Regions from separate parts of the Desulfofalx alkaliphila DSM 12257 genome, predicted to be linked through region 2. Evidence: riboswitches for the same ligand, from Rfam matches in the RefSeq annotation. Region 2 holds a riboswitch; the other holds the start of a gene.
The links. A riboswitch is a leader RNA that binds a small molecule or an ion and turns the genes downstream of it on or off. The one in region 2 is predicted to bind molybdenum cofactor.
Positions count from the first base shown of each region.

Region 1: another riboswitch for molybdenum cofactor. It lies ahead of BR02_RS0104705 (FAD:protein FMN transferase); the one in region 2 lies ahead of BR02_RS0101895 (ABC transporter substrate-binding protein).

Region 1 covers NZ_JONT01000007.1:10,463-20,679, reverse strand. Annotated here, with positions in the region: gene BR02_RS0104730 (ECF transporter S component) at 1-407, shown strand, start outside; gene BR02_RS14725 (prenyltransferase/squalene oxidase repeat-containing protein) at 420-1,454, shown strand; gene BR02_RS0104720 (hypothetical protein) at 1,607-2,422, shown strand; gene BR02_RS0104715 (hypothetical protein) at 2,459-3,484, shown strand; gene BR02_RS0104710 (hypothetical protein) at 3,477-4,265, shown strand; molybdenum cofactor riboswitch at 4,528-4,644, shown strand; gene BR02_RS0104705 (FAD:protein FMN transferase) at 4,795-5,763, shown strand; gene BR02_RS14325 (ligand-binding sensor domain-containing protein) at 5,881-10,217, shown strand, end outside.
Region 2 covers NZ_JONT01000002.1:21,714-31,930, reverse strand. Annotated here, with positions in the region: gene nrfD (NrfD/PsrC family molybdoenzyme membrane anchor subunit) at 1-2, opposite strand, end outside; gene BR02_RS0101915 (4Fe-4S dicluster domain-containing protein) at 27-833, opposite strand; gene BR02_RS0101910 ([FeFe] hydrogenase, group A) at 860-2,431, opposite strand; gene BR02_RS0101905 (hypothetical protein) at 2,561-3,001, opposite strand; gene BR02_RS0101900 (hypothetical protein) at 3,012-3,455, opposite strand; molybdenum cofactor riboswitch at 3,572-3,691, opposite strand; gene BR02_RS0101895 (ABC transporter substrate-binding protein) at 3,709-4,551, opposite strand; molybdenum cofactor riboswitch at 4,718-4,834, opposite strand; gene hemL (glutamate-1-semialdehyde 2,1-aminomutase) at 5,055-6,341, opposite strand; gene ahbB (siroheme decarboxylase subunit beta) at 6,448-6,924, opposite strand; gene ahbA (siroheme decarboxylase subunit alpha) at 6,926-7,387, opposite strand; gene nirJ2 (putative heme d1 biosynthesis radical SAM protein NirJ2) at 7,490-8,482, opposite strand; gene hemB (porphobilinogen synthase) at 8,485-9,447, opposite strand; gene nirJ1 (putative heme d1 biosynthesis radical SAM protein NirJ1) at 9,490-10,217, opposite strand, start outside.

The sequences.
Region 1 (10,217 bases), on a different contig from region 2:
CTGGCCCGGGGTTTATGGTTGGAGCGCTGGCGGCCTTATCATCAAATTTCTTCCTGGGTATGGGTCCATACACGCCTTGGCAAATGTTAGCCTGGGGCTTAGCGGGTTTTTCGGCAGGGATTTGGGGCCGTTGGCAAAAAAAACCGTCGAAGCTGCCTTTGATAATTTTTGCGGTGGCATGGGGTTTTTTATATGGGTTAATAATGAACATTTGGCATTGGGTTACCTTTATTTATCCCCTAAACTGGCAAACCTTTGTGGCTGTTTATGGTGCTGCCTTTTGGTTTGATACACTACATGCCATAGGTAACGGCATATTCATGTGGTTTATGGGTAAAGAGTTTATAAAAGTAATGCAGCGTTATCAAAAAAGACTGGTTGTAAAAGAAATTAATATTGAGAGATAGGGGGCTATAACAATGAACAAATTTTTTAACAGGTCGATAAAAATCTTTTTCATTTATTGCTGTGCATTGCTTATGTCGGTGGCTTTCATAACTTCCGGCGCTGCAGCAGCTACAGCACCGGATCGGGTGGAGATTGAAAATGTGGAAAGTATTGTTAATTATCTAAATGATAAAATGCTTCACCCGGACTATAAGGGCATGTTGGATTGGGCCATACTGGGGTGTTATTCTTCGGGCAAAGATGTTCAAGCCCTATCTAAAAAAAGAAAAGAGCAGGTTTTAGCGGGTGAAATGATTTCTCCATTAAAAAACACTGACTATCAGCGTACAATTTTCAGTGCTTTGGCTGCCGGTGAAGATGTCAAGGCCTATTGTGGAATTAACCTTGTTGATACCGTAAAGGAATCTCAGTTACCCTCGGGTAAATTTGCAGATACATCAACCGGTATCGGTGACAGGCTGATTAATGCTCATATATGGGGTATTATTGCTTTGTATGCAGTGGGTGAAGACATTCCCAATGCTGATAAAGCTTTATCCTGGTTGGTGGAACAGCAAAATTATGATGGTGGGTTTAGCGTTGATACCGAAATTCTATATTCAGATATAGATATGACTGCAATGGCCATTGTTGCTATGGTCTGCCTGGATAAAGACCAAACTTACCCTCCGATACAACGGGCCCTGGCATATTTAAAAGAACAGCAAAACAGTGACGGCAGTATGGGGCTGTGGGGAACATCCAATACTGAATCCTGCGCCCAGCTTATACAGGCGCTGGTTATGTTGGGAATAGATCCCACCGGCCAGGAGTGGACGAAAAATAATGGTAACCCGCTCACAGGGATGTTAAAATATAGGCTAAAAAACGGCGCCTTTTCCCACAGTTCAGAAATGATACCAAGTGAAATGGCCACCGGCCAGGCACTGTTGGCTATAAACGATTACCTTACCGGTCAGTCAATATATACTAAACTGCGATTAGAGAATAGAACTGATGATGATTTACAGCAAGCCATCGGTCATCCCACCGAAGGTAAATATTAATCCCCCTAAACGGGGATTTTTTTGTGCAAAAAAACACCACTCTCCCAATGTAAAAATATAAGGAACCAAAAAGCTATTAGAACATAATATACCATAGAGCAGGTAAAATTTACCATTTATGGACTGCCAAAAATTATTGGGGAGAGATGGAAATGAGTAATCATACTTCAAAGTCCTGTAAACCTTACAAATGTTGCAACATGATAGTAAATCAAGAGGCCACAGCCACTGTAACGAATACGCAGGAAGTTACACAAACAAATAATAATCAACAGACTGCCGCCATAGCCGATGCACAGAATGGAGGCAACGCATCTGTGCAGCAAATAAACCACCAAACTAACAGCAAAGAACAGGTGGGGATAGCAAGTGCTAGGAATGTGGTATGTAAAGATTACTCCGGCAGTAATGTTAATCAGAAGTCAGAGGCTGCCGTTGAGCATCAACAGAATGCGTCACAACAAAATGATAACGGCCAGGAAGAAGCAAGGGCAACAGCCAGTGGCGTGGGCTCTACAGCCACCGTTATGCAGCAAAGTGAACAAACCAACTCTGATTCTCAAGTAGGAATTTCAGAAGCGGAAAATGTCTTAGGTGATAGTTGTAAAAGCCCAATAGTAAACAGCATAGTAGACGATACAAAGCGAAAGTTAAAATCAAACGGAAAGAAAAATGAAAGTAGACGTATAGTTAACAGTGAAGCAGTTATAGCTATTAATGGGATTAGGTTAGTGGTTACCATAAGCGAAGATAGGCAAACAATACAGATACAAGCAGATAGAAATGGGGTAAATATTTTAAATGAAAGCCGGAAGGTTAGTTCAAAAGTAAAAAGTTTAAAAACACATACCAATGCAAGGGAAAATAAGATTTTAATTACCACAGAAAATGAATTGGACATGGTAAAGGTAGAGTTGAATAAAAATGGGGAGATATTTGTGAATGACAATAAGGTAGCAGCAATATAGCACCACCATTTGTATACTAAAAAGGTGGGATATAGAATGTCTAAAGCTTATAAAATTACTGACATCAATAAGAATATGTGTTATCGCACTCCGGGCAATGCGAAAATCCAATGGAAAAATGACTGTATAGCGGTGTATGATTCTGAAAATAATAAATGGAAAGTTTTTGGTATACCTGTAAAAATTAAGGATGGCACCGGCAAGACAGAGGCTTTGAAAAGCAAGAATGCATTGTTTCGGCTAAATGATGATAGCAAACTATTAATTATGACCGATGGTCACATTAAAAGGGTTAAATTGTTTCACCCCAGGACACCGTTATGTAAGGACACACTGCAGGGCATAGATCCCTGTGACACTACTGTATATATTAATGACGGCTATAAGAAAATAGCCGGCCCGCCAATGTCATATTATTTAAGATATTGTAATACTGTGGTTAATCAACAAGCCCAAGCCATAGCAAATCAAAATCAAGAGGTTAATCAGTTAAACATTGCTGAGCAGAATTTGGCTCTTGCAGTTGCAATAGGAGAAGGGTCTGTGGCTGAAGCGCTGCAGATATCTGAACAAAGCAACATAAATAGTCAACAGGCAGAGGTAAGGGCTGTAATTGCAGATTCTAACCCTTGCTGTCCGGAAAGCAGCAATGATACTAATGAAGATATTAATCAAAGTCAAAATGTCTCTCAACAAAATGTTAGTCAGCAAAGTAACTCAGTGGCAATATCCATCGGTGGGGGAGAAGCAACAGTATTTCAGACAACTGTTCAAATGAATAACAATTTACAAAATGCTTCTGTGTCGGCGGATAAGGATAACATACAAAAACAAAACAATGATCACTGTAAATTTACTAAAAGGGCACAGGCAGGGGCAGAACCGGACACTATGATAATTGTGGATATTGTTAAAGGTACACAAAATTTAAAAGTAAAGGTACACAAAAATGGTGAGGTATATTTAAATGGGCATAAATTAGATATTGTTCTGCAAAAAAGTATCCATGAAACTTCCCCTTCTTCCGATCACAGTAAAAAAGGGGGAAACAAGGATGACTAATACTATTAACCATGGGGTCAATGGGGAGAGTTCACAGGAGCAAAGTGTTGATCAATTTAATTACAGTAACCAATTAGCTGCAGTTGCAATTTCAGCCGCCGGAGGAAATGCAAGGGCAGTACAAAATTCAATTCAAGAAAATGCAAATTATCAAAAGGCTGTTTTAAATGCTGAAAATATAAATGGTATTTGCTACTTAGGCAATCAAGTAAATCAAAATGCAAATGCCGAGATCAACCAAAACCAAACAACAAATCAAGAGCAAAGGATCTGCCAATGTGCTGCCCTGGCGTTAGCCTTTTTTGAAGGTTCCCAAGCAGTGGCGCGACAAAGTAATGAACAGGATAATTTTAATAAGCAAAACGGGGAATGTTCTTCCGGTAATACAAACAATAATGATCTTGGCGGGTCTACATCCACACAGTTAGAGGCCAATAACAATGATAATAAACCAAATGATACGATAACGGTATGTAAAGATATTAGAAGTACCGGAGGGACTGCCTCCCTGGATCCGTTCAGGATATTGGTAACCCTAAAACAAAACGGTGAAACCATAGGCATTGAGGCTGATGAAACAGGAAAGGTGAAAATGAATGGAATTGAAGAAGCACAAAATAATTTGGAAAGGCTAAAAGAAAGAGCTGAAAATACAAATTTAAACAGCGCCGTTGACATGTATATTAATATTAATTATAGAGATGAGATTTTAGAAATTCGCTCTGATGAACAAGGAAGAATCTTTATTAATGGAAGGGAAGTTGAAGTAGCTAATTGTTAAATGCTTATAAAGTTGTTATAGCACCCCCTAACTTTTAGGGGGTTTTAGTTTATGTAGTATTACGACCAATGATGTGCATTTAAAGCATAATATATTTTCAATCTACAAATAACTTAAAATCCAAACATTAAAAAACTTATTATTTAAAATCGGGAAAAATAATAGATTAATTCCGACAATACTAAAATAATTGTCGGAATAAGGTGTATACATTATGTTGACTTAGTTGTTATGTAGTTGATAGTATATTTTAACAAAAGCAAATAGTATTAAATTCCGAGTTAGCAACCTAAGGCTATGCTGCTATGGGACCTAACCGCCGGGTATAAGTGGAAACGTTTATGCCTCCCGTTTGGAAAGGAATTTGTGTAGCGTTATTAAATGGCTTGGTTTTCCTTGCGGGAAAAGCAAGCCATTTGCTTTTTCGGAGGTGTATTATTAATTGCAATGCTGGCGTTGTGTATTATATAGTTTTTTAATCCTGCTTACTATGCTTTGTTGTATGGGCTGTGGATCAAATTCTACTCAATTGCAGGAGTTTAGCGATGAAAAATTTATTATGGACACCTTAATACAGATCACTGTTTTTTCTGAAAATGAGCAGCAGGGGAGTAAAGCATTGCAAGATGCGTTTACTGCCTTTGAGCAGATTAATAAGTTAGCTGACAGGTTTACAGATGATCAATCAGACTTAAGTGATGTTAACAAAATTAATCAAAGTGCCGGTATTGGCCCTGTGCAGGTTAGTGATCATACAATAAATATGCTAGAGCGCTCAAAGTATTTTTCTGAAATATCTGACGGTGCCTTTGATGTTTCTATTGCTCCGATAATGGACTTGTGGGGTTTTGGTAGTAATTGGCGTATTCCAAGCCAAGATGAGCTCGACAAAGCCTTAGACCAAGTGGATTACAGGAAAATAGAAATTGATTGTTTAAATGATACTGTTATTTTAACCGAGCCGGGTATGGGCCTGGATTTAGGTGGGGTTGCTAAAGGCTATGCCACAGATCGGGCGGTAATGGCTCTCATAAATAACGGAATAGAGCATGCCTTGATTAATGCCGGAGGAAATATCTACGCCTTGGGCACTAAACCTGATGGATCCCTTTGGCAGGTGGGGGTACAAGACCCTCGCGGTAACGGAATAATTGCCATAATATCTGTCAAGGATAAGGCAGTGGTAACCTCCGGTGACTATCAAAGATACTTTATTCAAGGAGGTGTACGATACCATCATATTTTAGATCCGTCCACCGGCCAACAAGCTAGAGATGTAATACAAGCTACTGTTGTAAATGATTCAGCAACCGATGCAGATATTTTATCTACAGCCATCTTTGTACTGGGTCCGGAGGATGGGGTTAATATTGCCAAAGAAGTGGAAAATACAGAGTTAATTATTATAACTCCGGACAAGCAATTGCTATATACGGACAAATTATCTAATCAATTAGTATTCACAGGAAAAGGCGAATATCATCCTATTGCCAGATAATTATTGAGGAGGGTTAGTTTTTAAAATTTTAATCTAACTAGCTATTTAAATGTCGGAATTGTCACTATTTAATTCATCAAAACCCAAGGTTAATAAAGAAAGGTTGGGAGGAGAACGGTGAAAAAAAACAAGTTATTTAAGAAACTTAGTATTTTTGTATTGATTGGATTTCTCTTATCAACTTTAATCGGTTTTGTTCCACAGCAGACTAAAGAGGCATTAGCCGCCGCACCGGATTTGATTATCACTGGGACAGGCCTAGAGCAGGATGTTATGATATATGCTTCTGATTGGGACAACTACCAGATGGTTGAACGAATTTATTCTTCGAATAACTCTTTTGGTACCCATCGAATCCAGAAAGTAAGAGGGTATGATCTGTTTGAGTTGATAGGGGTAGGCAACCTTAAGACTGACCAAGATTATCTAGTTAAGTTCATTGCGTCTGATAATTTCAGTAGTACAAGATCAGTTAGTAATTTGCTGGATTTATACACATACCCTGATTTTGGAATTGACAGTGAGCAAAGTGTAATGCCCACACTGGGATTCTACAGTGTTGAACTGTTTACTTCATCCCAAGACAGTCTTAGTCCACCAGTTACCTATGCAGACCTTGAACTTTCTACTGACAATGGTGCCCCTCGGTTGTATTTAGGACAGCAAAAGGGGAATATCCACGATCAGAACCATAGCGACTTTGTCAGTAATGTAGTTCGTATCGTGGTTGGGGAGGAACGCCCTGCTGACGACCCTCCGCCTGGGGACAACGACTTTGCTGACAGTCCCTATAAGCATATCAGCTATTCGGGTGCACCATACAACATTGATGCGATTACCGGTGCCACCTTCACTGTGGAAGGTCCCGGTGTGACTTCTTACCGTGCACTGTCTCTGGTTCAGATTGAAGAGACTAACGCTGGGCTCTATCGAGACACATACACCGAGAGAATTGGTGACCAGGTGCTTGAGAACAGCTACGAGGGCATAAAGGTTTCTTATATCCTAGATAATTTCGTTAAACTGCGCAGCGACATAGGCAATATTGTTTTTAAGGACTACCAACGTAAGACCATTGCCGAGTATACCCTAGAGCAGGTCAGGGATGAAGCCAGGAAGATGATTGTAGCCTACGGGGTTAACGAAGTACCTCTGGTCTATACTGACTATGCAGGCTACATTCCAGAAAAATATAACGATGGTGGTTGTTTTAAATTGGTGTATCACGGGGATGCCGGTGACCCTCCCACCTTCTCCAATGTAGCCTATATCTACGTTGAGGAGACTGAACGGCCGGGTTATGAACATACTGATAATCCTCCCTATGATGATCCTAAGTTTATGCAGTATGTCTTTACTTTAAGCGGCAGTGGTCTGGGTAAGGAAGTAAACTATACCGTGGCTGATCTAGAGGCCATGACCGAGTTACACGTGGAGAAAGAGTACAGTCTCTCTAACAGTTATTACTACTGGTACTACAACACTTACAAAGGTGTGCCCCTTTGGGACCTGCTGATAAAGTCCGGGCTCGATCCTGACATCGACGAAAGCACTCCTGTGCATTTTATTGCCGCAGACCACTACAACATTCCACCCATGACGGTGAGAGAAATCAAAAATCATCACCTCTGGGGTTACTACGAAAAAGACCCCACTGATCTAGGGGACGGTAGTTTTGACGGTAGAGGCGTAGAGCCCTTGGAGACGGGCTACCCTGTATTGGTGTCATACGGTTACAACGGCTATCCTTATGTCAATCATGCCAGCGACTCTGGATACAACTCCGGGTTGAATAATGACGGTGGGCCGTTGCGAATTGTCTTTGGCAAACTGGATTATGACTACACTAATGGTGCCAACCAAGTTAAGTTTGCCATGCGTGTGGTGGTGGGTGAAGATATTCCGTATACTACCCACTCGTACCAACCCTATAAGGCGCTAGGAAACGATAGCTTGACTGTAACGGTTATTGGTGATGACGGGGGTACCATTAAGCAGGAGACACTTACCGTTAGTGATATCGAAAATATGATTTATGGACCCGAAGTACCTGCGGCCACAGCTGAGCGTGCCCGGGTAAAGGGGTACTACTATACCCATGATGCCGGGGGCAGTGGCGGAGCTAAAATATCAGACTTATACGAGGGGGTCAGTTTAAATTATCTTCTCTTTGAGAAAATCGGGCTTCCCGGAACCACCGGCACGGTGACATTTACCAGCAGTGCGGACGGTCAAGCCCCACTTACAGTTAACCTTGCTGATATCACCCGGGAGGACTACTTCAACGAGGTTACCGGGGCTACCTGGCTCAAGCCGATGTTGGCCTTTGGCAAAAATGGCTACCCCATGGTGAAAAGTAAAGGTGATCCGGGATATGAGGACAACCCTATTGTGAACCGCTACGGACCTCTAATGGCCCTCTTTGGGCAGACGGAAAAAGGAACCCCGGGCCAGTGGTTGCGGACAATTGATTCCATTACTGTCAACATAAGCAAGGACTCTTATGCCCACCTAGAACCTCCCTATGATCAGTATCAATCGGACACCTTGTCCATTGGCGGTAGTGGCGTAAGAAAAGATCATACTGTGACTTTGGGTGAACTGGAGTTCATGCAGAACTACATCTTTACCGGTGAGTACTGCCTGGCTAGCGATACGGAGAAGGAGTTAGCTTCTTACCGGGGGATTGACATTTACGAGTTTATACGAAGGGAAGTGGGCTTTACCGGCGGGGCCGATACGGTGACCTTTAAAACTGCTGACGGTTCCAGCAAAACCTTTTCTCTGGATGAAATCGCCAAACGTGATTACATTAACGAAGAAACCGGTGCAAACGACCTCAAAGTGATGCTGGCTTACGGCAAAAACGAAAGACCATTGGTATCTTCTGATACATCGGATGGTTATGACCATGTAGCCCGAAACAGTGGTGGGCCGCTCCTTCTAGTCATTGGCCAGACTGAAACGGGAGACCTGAACAGTGCCAAGTCGGTTAGCGGTGTGGTGGAGATTATTGTAACTGCTACCGATGGCGACAGCTGGAAACATGATTACGGTGTCTATACCCAGTATCTCGATCAGCCGGTGTTGCGCGTTACAGGTAGCCAGGTAAAAGAGCCTCGTACCTTTAGCCTGCGGCAACTGGAAGCTCTGGACCAGCATATTGTGCGAGATCTTTATATGGGTGAAACTGAAGTTGAGGGGGTCGTTCTTTGGAAATTAATTAAAGATGTGGTTGGCCTGGCAGATGGCGTAACGGTGCCCTCAAGTATTCGTGTCTTTGATGGGCCAAGCTATAATCAACTACAAAATGTCAGCCAGGTAATGAATGGGGTGGTCAATAGTCGGGGTGAGACCAAGGATATTATCATCGGCTACGCCGTGAACGGCTACCCCCTGGTGCCTCATTCTAACAGCCCGGGCTATGTTAACAACAACGAGTTCGGCCCTTTGCGCCTATTTGTGGAAGAGAATAACTCCATGTGGACCAAATGGATGGACTGTGTTGTGGTGGGGGCCGGCGATTACGAGGAACCCCGGGCCGAGGATATAATTGACGACCCGGCGGATCCTATGGACCCTGTGGCACCGCCTGAACTGGATTGGACCATCTATCGCAATGACGACGGCAGCGGACTTCCTTGGGCCAACGTTCTTCGAGCCACCCCTGATGGCCAAGGAGGAGTATGGGTGGGCACCAGCGGAGGTGGAGCGGCCTATCGCGATGCTGCGGGACAATGGACAGTTTACGACCAATCCAATAGCCCTCTGCCCCATAATATGGTTAACGACATTGCAGTGGATAGCAACGGCGGAGTTTGGTTTGCCACCGGCAGTTCACAAAGTCCGGGCGGTATTGCCTACAAAATGGGAGAAGACTGGACTGTTTATACCACCCAAAACAGTGGCTTAAGTTCGGATTATATACTGGAAATTACCCCGGATAAGGATGGAGGCATCTGGTTTGGTACAGGTGCAGGCCCTATCTACCTGGATGCCGATGGTAATTGGAATCCATATGAAAATGAGAACCTACCCGGTAAAGCCACAACGGTCATTGAGCTGGATGAAGAGGGGGGCATCTGGTTTGGATTCCATCCCCTTGGGCAGGATGTAGGAATACCGGGGGGCTATGCATATCTCGATGTCGAGGGAAATTTAACCCCTTATGAGTTTACTGAAGACGGCAGGTGGGTGCGCTCCATATCCTTTGACCGGGACGGTGGGATTTGGATATGCCGTTTTGGGAAGGTTGATTACATTGCTCCCGATGGGCAAAAAAATGTTTACCAAACCGACAAAGACTTACTTCCGTATATTCAGGAAGACGACATAATCACCTATATTGAAGCGGACAGCCTAGGTGGACTTTGGCTGGCCACTATGCAGGGAGGCCTTTTTTACCGCAGCGAGGATGGAGAGTTTTCCGTCTACAACAATACTAATACCTGGCC
Region 2 (10,217 bases):
ATCCTTTTACCTCCTTTACTTAACCGTTACATTGGTACATCTTTCTTGTCCTTACCGGCAACTTCTTTGCGCCGTTTAGTGTAAACGTACATTGCCGAAAGGAGGCCGCCCCAGGCAACAATCACAGGAGGGGTATATTTCAAAAACTCATGACTGTATTCCTGTATCGGCCTGGTTGTAACATCGGTACGGAATCCCAATTTTTCAAAGGGTATGTCAGATATATAAAGCCAATTGGTACCGCCCGCCTCATGTTCCCCATAGATGTGTTTTATATATTTGTCATCACTTTCTATGGTCTTTCTGGCCATTGCCAACAGTTCATCCCGATCGCCATAAGTCATCACATTGGTGGGACACACACCCACACAGGCCGGAGCTTCACCCTTATCTACCCTGCTTGAGCACATTTGGCACTTGGTAACCAGCGGGAAGGATTTATCCCATTGAAACTTAGGAACATCAAAGGGACAGGCCAGCATACAATAACGGCAGCCAACACAAAGATGCGGGTAATAAACGACGGGGCCGTTTTCCGTACGCTGAAATGCTCTGGAAAAACAAGCAGATTCACATGCCGGATGCTGACAGTGCAGGCACTGGTTTTTCACAAAGCGATATACCGGCTCATTATCTTTCTCCAAAGCAAAGAATTTAACTGCCGTCCAGTTTTTGTCGCTCAATTTAGCATCCGGGCCTTGGTCGGGAACCTCATCATCGTGCCCTAAGTCGTTCCACAATTTACAGGCCAATGAACAACTGCCGCAACCAACGCATTTTGTTAAGTCTACCAACACGCCCTTACCCGGCGTGTCAAATTTAACATATGCCATTAGATTTCACCTCCAACCCTTTTAGGTTAACTTAATTTTTCCAAGGGTAACGCTTTAAGATAACTTCCCCTTCCGGTATACTCGGTGTGCAGCAGATCGTAGGCCAAGGGACTAAGAGGTTCTTTCAGGAAGCTTTTGTAGAGTTCAAGTACTTCTTTGTTTTCATGGCTTTCTCTCAGTTCATAGGAATCATCCTTTTTATAGAGCATATCCAGGCGTGCTTGACGCACTGCATCGGAAGGCGGCAGTGAAGTACGCGGTTGCCCGCCTCCTGATATACAACCGCCCGGGCAGCACATAAACTCAATAAAGTGATATGGGGATTCACCCCGACGAACCGCTTCCAGTATGGGCCGAGCGTTACCTAGACCATGAATAACCGCCACACGCAAGGTGCCAAAGCCCGGAATATCCAACTCAGCCTCCTTTACACCCTCCAAGCCGCGAACCGGGGTCAAATTAAAGAGAATTGGCGCTGATTGCCCCCCGGAGATGACAAAATATGCTGTGCGGGCCGCTGCCTCCATAACTCCTCCGGTGGCACCGAATATCAAACCTGCCCCGGAACCTTCACCCATTAAGGAATCATACTTTTCCTCAGGCAATGAAGGAAGGTCAATGCCTTTGGCCTTAATCATTCTGGCCAGTTCCCTGGTAGTTAGCACCACATCAACGTCTCTAATTTCTTCATCCAGACCCCAGTAGGTTTGGGCATCGTTAAATTCAGGCCGGGATGCTTCAAACTTTTTAGCAGTGCAGGGCATTATTGATACCGATACGATATTTTTGGGGTCTACATTATTTTTTTCAGCAAAATAGGTCTTTGCCAGTGCACCAAACATTTGCTGCGGTGACTTGGCAGTTGACAGATGAGGAATTAAGTCTGGGTAGTAGTATTCACAAAACTTAACCCAACCGGGACTGCACGATGTAAATTGTGGTAGGGGATATTTGTTGGGGTCTTTTTTACCGGTGGCCCTTGCTATTAACTCCATGCCTTCTTCCATAATTGTCAGATCAGCGGTAAAGTTTGTATCAAATACTTTATCAAAACCCAAGGCCTTTAATGCTGCAACCTGCTGTCCTTCAACCCATGAACCCGGGGGCAAACCGAATTCCTCACCAAGGGCCACCCTGGTGGCCGGAGCCGTTTGCACAATAACGATCTTATCGGGGTCTTGCAAGGCATCAAAAACCTTTTGGGTTTCATCCCTTTCTGTGATGGCAGCAGTGGGACACCACAGAGAACACTGGCCGCAGTTGACACAGATTACGTCATTTTTTACCGGAAGCTCATAGTATCCAAAAACCGACTGAACCCTTTGACACACCTCTAAACATTGCCCACACAGAATACACTTCTTGTCATCCCTACTCAGCGACGGACTGAAGGGATCCAATGGAACCCGCCCCCGCACCTGTGTCGGCCATGTACCGGCCGCCTGGTACTGCTGGGGCAGCCATCCACCTCCGCCGGCAGATTCTTTGGAACCACAGCCGGCTAAAGCGGTAGCTGTGGCACCGACCAGGCCCAGTGTTCCCATCATTTTAAGGAAACCGCGCCTGGTCACTTCTTTTTCATGTGCCTTTTTTTCCATATACTTACCCCCTTTACTTTAGCGTTTTTAGCGCTAAATATAATAAAAATCTATACTTCGGGCTGGAAGTAAACCTCCTGACCATTATTTTAAAAAGATACCCCGAGGGGGGCTCAGGGCAGGAAAAATTTATATGGCAGGCTTAAGATATTCTTCGCATGTTTGTGCGAGGATAATTTCAAGTTCTTTATCCTCCCCAAAATAACGGGCGAAGAAGATCTCCTCACCATCATTTTCATGCTTACAGTGCTCTACAAAAAGCAAATCTTCTTTCAAAATACCAAAGCTCAATATTAATAGATTAACGGCAACAGAAGTTTTTAAATTATTCGGCATGATTCTCTGCCGCAGCATACGTAAATAAAAGTATAAGGCACAGCCCTTAACCAATTGATTGAGGTATATATCCTTGTTTTGGCAGGCGTTTACTTGCTTAGTAACGCTGTAGATATAATATAGCATTTCTAAAAATATCTCTCGGGTTCGTTTTGGAGTAATCTTACAAATCTCCTTACCGATATTTATAACCAGTTTTTGATTATTAAAGGGTTCTTTTAGCAAAACATTCATAGTAATCACCCTAATGTAAATACTTAGATACTGTATTATTTGAACTGTTGTAACTGCTGGATATTACATGTTCGTTTGAGGTCTTAAGCAGCCTGTAATTCTCATCCTTGTCTTGAACCACATATATTCCGGGCCGTGGGTACACCGGCTCGTGCAGGTATTTTTTCAGCAATATATTAATTATCTGTTGACGCCTTTCATCCACTGACACAGTTGGCGGGTAGTAAAAGGAAACGGTCATATTTCCTCTGCAGGTGCCGTATTCTTGCCTAATTAGCATCCCCTTATCAGCCAACAGGGAAAACTCAAGGTACATATCAAAGACCCGATCTTTAAACCCGCCCAGTGTTTCCGCAAGGTCATGTAACTGTTTTTCTTCCGCACCATAATGCCCCACAACATCCCCCACAGGAAAAGAAACCAACAGCCGGTATCGCCCCTTCAAACTAAACACCTCTTTCCTTATATAACAAAAACAGTCTGGCAGTACCCTTTAAAAAGCAGACACTGACCAGACTGTTTTGTGCATCACAAAATGAAGGCATCAACAACTGTAGCCTTTCTACAAGATTGTCCGGAAAACGCTCTCCTTTCCAAAGGGGGAGGCTAACGGGTTTCCCTGTTAACCCTATCGGCTATAACACCATGGCTTATTGCTGTAGGCGTTATTGCTCGGAGAACTTAGTATTTAGTTTTAGATTAAACTGTTATTGGCCTAACAATTCCTCTACAGTGGTATGGGCATCCGGGAAGAACAAGGGCTGACCATACTGGTCTACACCAAATTCTTTAATAACATCCTGGGTGGCAGGGTCAATCATAAATTCTACAAAGGCCTTTGCCCCAGGTCCATTGACTTTTTCAAATTTTTCGGGGTTAACTTGCATAACGTGGTAAATGTTTAGCAACACAGCGTCGCCTTCCAGCAGTATTTCTGACTCAAGGTTTTGCTGATGTGCCAGGTAGGTGGCCCGGTCGGTAAGGGTGTAGCCTTCCTTTTCGTTAGCCACTGCTAAGGTTTTACCCATGCCGCTTCCTGTTTCCACATACCAATCTCCGGCAGGTTCAATACCGGCATCTTTCCAAAGGGCCAGCTCTTGCTTATGGGTGCCGGAATCGTCACCCCTGGATACAAATACGCTTCCGGTCTCTGCTATTTTAGCTAAGGCTTCCTTGGCAGTTGCCAGCTCTTTAATGCCTGCAGGATCAGCAGGTGGCCCAACTATTACAAAGTCGTTGTGCATAACCAGCTGGTAGTTAACTACTGCTCCGGAATCCACCAATTCTTTCTCTGCCGCCATGGCGTGGGTTAGCAGCACATCTGCTTCACCCTTTTCACCCATACTCAATGCCTGGCCGGTACCAACAGCAACGGTCTTAATGTTGTAACCGGTTTGCTCCTCAAACATTGGTTCCAGCACATCTAACAAACCGCTGTCCTGGGTGCTGGTGGTGGTGGCCAGTATTACGTCTTTAATTTCCGGCTCTGCACTTTGTTGATCGTTATCGGCAGGTTCCTGACTCTGACAACCCATTAGGGCTAAGCCCATTACCAGGGCCAGTAATAATACTAGAAAACGTTTCAATTATAATTCCTCCTGTCTTATTACTATTTAATAAGGGGCACCTGTAGAACAATTCTTATACGCAAGGTATAAGTTTGAAAATAAAAAACCAAACTCCGCTGTAGATAGGCAAAGTTTGGCATTATTAGCTAAGCTGAACAATCACTCTCCTTTCCACACCGGGAGGCACACACGTTTCCATATGTACCCTAACGGTCTGAAAACCATGGCCCACTGTAGGTTAACAGACTCGGAGGCTATATTGATTTTTGCTGATAATATAAATCTCGTACTAACTCTATAGTGTATTCTAGCTTTATGCAAAAAATCCTTTTTTATAGTAAAGATTTTTTTCTCCTTTTCTGAAGCTAAGGTTATAGTTACCTATAGATCTTTATGGTATCTACCTTCATTAAAGGGTTTTAAATTTATCCGGTCATTTCTACCGCAGCATGCAATGGGGCCCATGCGTACAGCATTGTTCTGCTTTACAATTTCTTAAAGGCCTTACGGGCGGCCTCGATGGTGAAGTCGATGTCTTCATCACTGTGTGCCACCGACATGAAGGCTGCCTCAAATTGAGACGGTGCCAGGTATACCCCCTCATCCAACATCGCCCTAAAGAAACGGCCGAATTTTTCTGTGTCTGAGGAACAAGCGGTTTTAAAATCCACCACCTCTTCTGAGGTAAAGAAAGTACACAGCATTGAACCGACGCGGTTTTGGCTCATCGGCACCCCTGCCTCTTTAGCGGCCTCACCTAAACCCTGGGCCAGTTTTTCCGATTTCCGTTCCAGTTCTTCATAAACGCCCGGTTTAGCCAGTTCTTTTAAGGTAGCTATGCCGGCTGTCATGGCCAAGGGGTTACCGGACAGGGTGCCCGCCTGATAGATTGGCCCGGCCGGGGATATTTGCTCCATAATCTCGCGCTTACCGCCGTAGGCTCCCACCGGCAGGCCGCCGCCAATTACTTTACCAAGGCAGGTTAAGTCAGGATCAATCTTATAAATTGACTGGGCGCCGCCATAGGCCACCCTAAACCCGCTCATCACTTCGTCAAAAATCAACAGGCTGCCATACTCTTTGGTTAATTCCCTTAGTCCCTCTAAAAATCCGGCCTTGGGCAGTATTACCCCCATATTGCCGGGTACCGGCTCCAGTATCACTGCAGCGATATCTTCGCCTTCCATTTCAAATATTTTCTTTAGTGTATCTAAATCGTTAAAGGGTGCTGTGATGGTGTTGCCGGCAATGCTGGCCGGTACACCGGGGCTGGTGGGCACACCCAATGTCAATGCCCCCGAACCGGCTTTAATGAGTAGGAAATCCGCATGGCCGTGGTAGCAGCCTTCAAATTTAACAATTTTGTTTCTATTGGTGTAGCCCCGGGCCAGCCTTAATGCACTCATGGTGGCTTCAGTGCCCGAGTTCACCATGCGCACCATTTCAATGGACGGCACCGCGTCCACCACCATGCGCGCCAGTTGGGTCTCCAATTCCGTGGGTGCACCATAACTGGTACCCAGTCCCAGGCAGTGCTGCAGGGCATCCACCACCGCCGGGTGCCGGTGGCCAAGAATCAGGGGGCCCCAGGAGCCCACATAGTCCACGTAGCGGTTACCATCCACATCCCACATATAGGCTCCGTCGCCCCGTTCTATAAACAGGGGGTCACCGCCCACCGATTTAAAGGCCCGCACCGGGCTGTTCACCCCGCCGGGTATATACTGCTGGGCGTCAGCATAAAGTTTTTTAGATTTTTCATATGTAGGCATTGTTTTCAAACCTCCTTAGCAAAAGATTCTGGAGTTTGTAGACCGAGAGCCTGTCTAGCCTACCAAAACAATCCAGAGGGCAAATCAAGGGTGGCCGCTTAATTACCTACTTTTCATCTGCAAAATACGCCATACTGCTCTTTTTAAGTTCTTTAGTACTAAAGAGCAGCTTATACTCCTTTATCCCCACCAACCGGGACAGTTCTTCGGCCAGATCATAGCATTCTTCCCTGCTCTGCCTGTGAATCATGGTGTAAAAGTTATATTTCCAGTGGGGATAAGTTTTGCGCTGATAACAATGGGTTACTTCCGGGTGTGCCGCCAGTTTATTGCCCACCTCTTCGACCATATCCTCAGGCACCTGCCACACTACCATGGCATTGGCCACAAAACCCACCCGGTGGTGCCTCAGGGCAGCACCCATTCTTTTCATATAACCCTTTTCCATCAATTGGTCTATAATTTCCAGCAATTCTTTTTCAGTTAAGCCCAGCTTTTCACCCAAATGGGCAAAGGGTTGGGGCACCAGCGGCAATCCCTTTTGCAGTTCTTTGATTATATTCTTCTCTAACTTGGTGAGCATTTTACACCTCATCCAATTCAAAATTTACTAATACCTTAAATACTCTTTCAGAGGGAAGGTTTAGTATATCGGTGATACCGGTTTTTTCGCTGATCTCTTCCAGTATTTTTTTCACCTTATCCGGAGAGTTGGCCAATACGGTGAACCACATGTTGTATTCACCCTCCCGCAAGTAGTTGTGAGTAATGCCGGGGTAGCTGTTTACCACCGCTGCCACCTCATCAATTCTGTGGGCGGGCACCTTAATGCCGCACAAGGTACCCTTGTATCCCAGCTTGCGGGAATCAAATATTCCCCCCAGGCGGCGGATGTAATCTTCATCTTTAAGCCGCTGCAAGCGTTCAATCACTTGCTCTTCGCTGATGCCAAGGCGGTGGCCCAATTCTTTATAGGGCCGTGCCACTATGGGAAAATTTGATTGTGCCATGTTGAGAAGTTTGCGGTCAATAGCATCAAGTTTCATTTCCTATACCTCAATTCCTCGCCGAACGGTCAACACCGTTCGCCTCTATCTCTAATTAAAGCAGATTAACACCCTTTGGCAAACACTGTCATCCTGCATTACCTAATAGCCTTTTCTGCCGTGATATAAACACCAGGGCTCTTCGGCCATGTAGTCACCGTGGTAGTAATAGGCCCTGGCCCGGCAGCCGCCGCAGATTTTTTGGTATCGGCAGGTGCCACAGCCGCCCTGCAGTTTATCATTGCGCAGGCGGTTAAATACCTCGTTGTCCTTCCAGATCTCACTGAAGGGCACCTCCCGCACATTGCCCACCGGGATATTTAAGTAAGCACAGGGCTGCACGTCACCCTTGGGGCTGATAATACAATAGCCTGTACCTGCCAGACAGCCTTTGGTAAAACGTACGTCCACGCCCATTTCCTTGGCAATGCGCATAAATTGGGGGGCGCAGGTTGGCTTTAATTCAATATCCACCTGCTGCTGTTTCTTCATAATCCGTTTAAGCAGGTTTTCGTACTGCTCCGCCCGCAGTGATTCCTGCTCTATGTTAACCGCTCTCCCGGTGGGTACCAAGAAAAAGATATGGTGGGCCACCGCCCCCTCTTCCACTGCCAGGTCAGTCAATTGTTCCACTTCGTCATAGTTCCAGTCAACCACAGTGGTGTGAATTTGAAAGGGCAAGCCTGCCCGGCGGCAGTTGCGCATGCCCTCCACCGCCGCTGCCCAAGCTCCGGGAGAATTCCTAAAGCGATCATGCTTTTCAGGATCTACACTGTCCAGGCTGATGCCCATACCCAGGGCTCCGGCCTCCTTTAGTTTTTTTGCCATTTCCAAGGTGATCAGGGTGCCGTTGGTGCCAAAGACCGGGCGCAGCCCCTTTGATTTAGCATAGGCTACCAATTGGACAATATCGTCACGCATCAGCGGTTCGCCACCGCTAAAAATCATTATTTTAAAACCGGCCTTGGCAATTTCATCTATCAGCGCCTTGCCTTCGGCTGTATTCAGTTCATCCTCCACCTTGGCCCCGGCATCCCGGTAGCAATGCTCACAGTACATGTTGCACTGGTTTGTGGTATTCCATGACACCAGCATGCCTATTCCTCCTTTAACCAGCGGGCAGCATCTTTGGCATGGTAGGTGATGATAATATCAGCCCCGGCCCTTTTAAAGGCGGTGAGCGTTTCCAGAACCACCTTTTTCTCATCAATCCAGCCATTTTGGGCGGCAGCCTTCACCATGGCGTACTCGCCGCTGACATTGTACACCGCTGTGGGATATTTAAACTCTTCCTTGATACGGCGAATAATATCCATATAGGCCAGACCGGGCTTGACCATCACTATGTCGGCACCTTCTTCAATATCCAACCAGGTTTCCCGAATTGCCTCGTCACCGTTGGCGGCATCCATTTGATAGGCTTTGCGGTCACCAAACTTCGGTGCAGATGCCGCCGCTTCCCTGAAGGGCCCATAGTAGGCCGACGCATATTTGGCCGAATAGGACATAATGGGTATATTCTCAAAGTGATGCTCATCCAGGGCCTGGCGAATGGCCGCCACCCGCCCGTCCATCATGTCCGAAGGCGCCACCATATCGGCACCGGCCTTGGCATGGCTCACCGCAATTTTGGCCAGCAGTTCCAGGGTAGCGTCGTTATCTATTTGATCCCCTTTAATCAGGCCACAGTGGCCGTGATCGGTGAACTCACACAGGCAAACATCGGTTACCACCAACAGTTGCGGGTATTTTTCCTTTATTGCCTCCACCGCCTGCTGCACAATGCCCCTGTCATGATAGGCACCGGAACCAACCGGATCTTTTTCTTCGTCACCCAACACCCCGAACAGTATAACGCCTGGTATGCCCAAGGCCACCACTTCTTCAAGTTCTGCCTGCAGTTCATCTAAGGAAAAGTTATAGACCCCCGGCATTGAGGATACTTCTTTTTTAATGCCCTCACCGGGCGTAACAAAAAGCGGATAAATTAAGTCGTCAACCCGCAGGTGATGCTGACGTACCAAACGCCGCATGTTCTCACTGGATCTAAGCCTGCGCATTCTTAAATAAGGAAACAATTATTTCACCTGCCCTTTTGTCAACTACTGCTCCCCAAGACCAATTTCTTCATCAGTCAAATAACAGGCCGGGTCCTCGGCCCAAAAATCATTATATACTGCTTCCGCCCGGGGGCGAAAATTGCCGTTGCAGACCTTTAGCCATGAGCACTTGGCACAACGCCCCTTCAAGAGGGGTTTCCTGTTTTTTAAGCCCTTCAGTATGGGATGGGATGGCTTGGTCCAAATATCACTAAATTTGCGCTCTTTTACATTGCCAAAGGTATGGTGCTGGCTAAACTGATCAGCATGGACGTTACCGTACCAGTCCACCTGGCCGATGGCGATGCCGCTGCGGTTGCCACCGTTTCTCTGCAGCATCTCCCAGGCCTTTTCTGCCCGGGCGGGATCCTTTTCTTTTAATTTCAGATAGATATAAACCCCGTCTGCGTGATTATCCACCGTCAGTATTTCTTTGGTTAATCCCCGGCTGTGCATTTCTTCGGTGCGCTCCATAATTAAATCCAGGGCCTGGCGGGATTCTTGATGGCTGATGTCCTCGTCCTTCATATGGCTGGCCCGACCGGAATAAACCAGGTGATAAAAACAAGCCCGGGGAATCTTTTCCCTTTCCAGCAAGTCGAAAATGTCATTTAACTCGTTAAAGTTGTGGCGGTTGATGGTAAAGCGCAGGCCTACCTTCTGCCCCACCCCAAGGCAATTGCGAATACCTGCCAGGGCTGCATCAAATGCACCTTTTTTACCTCGGAATC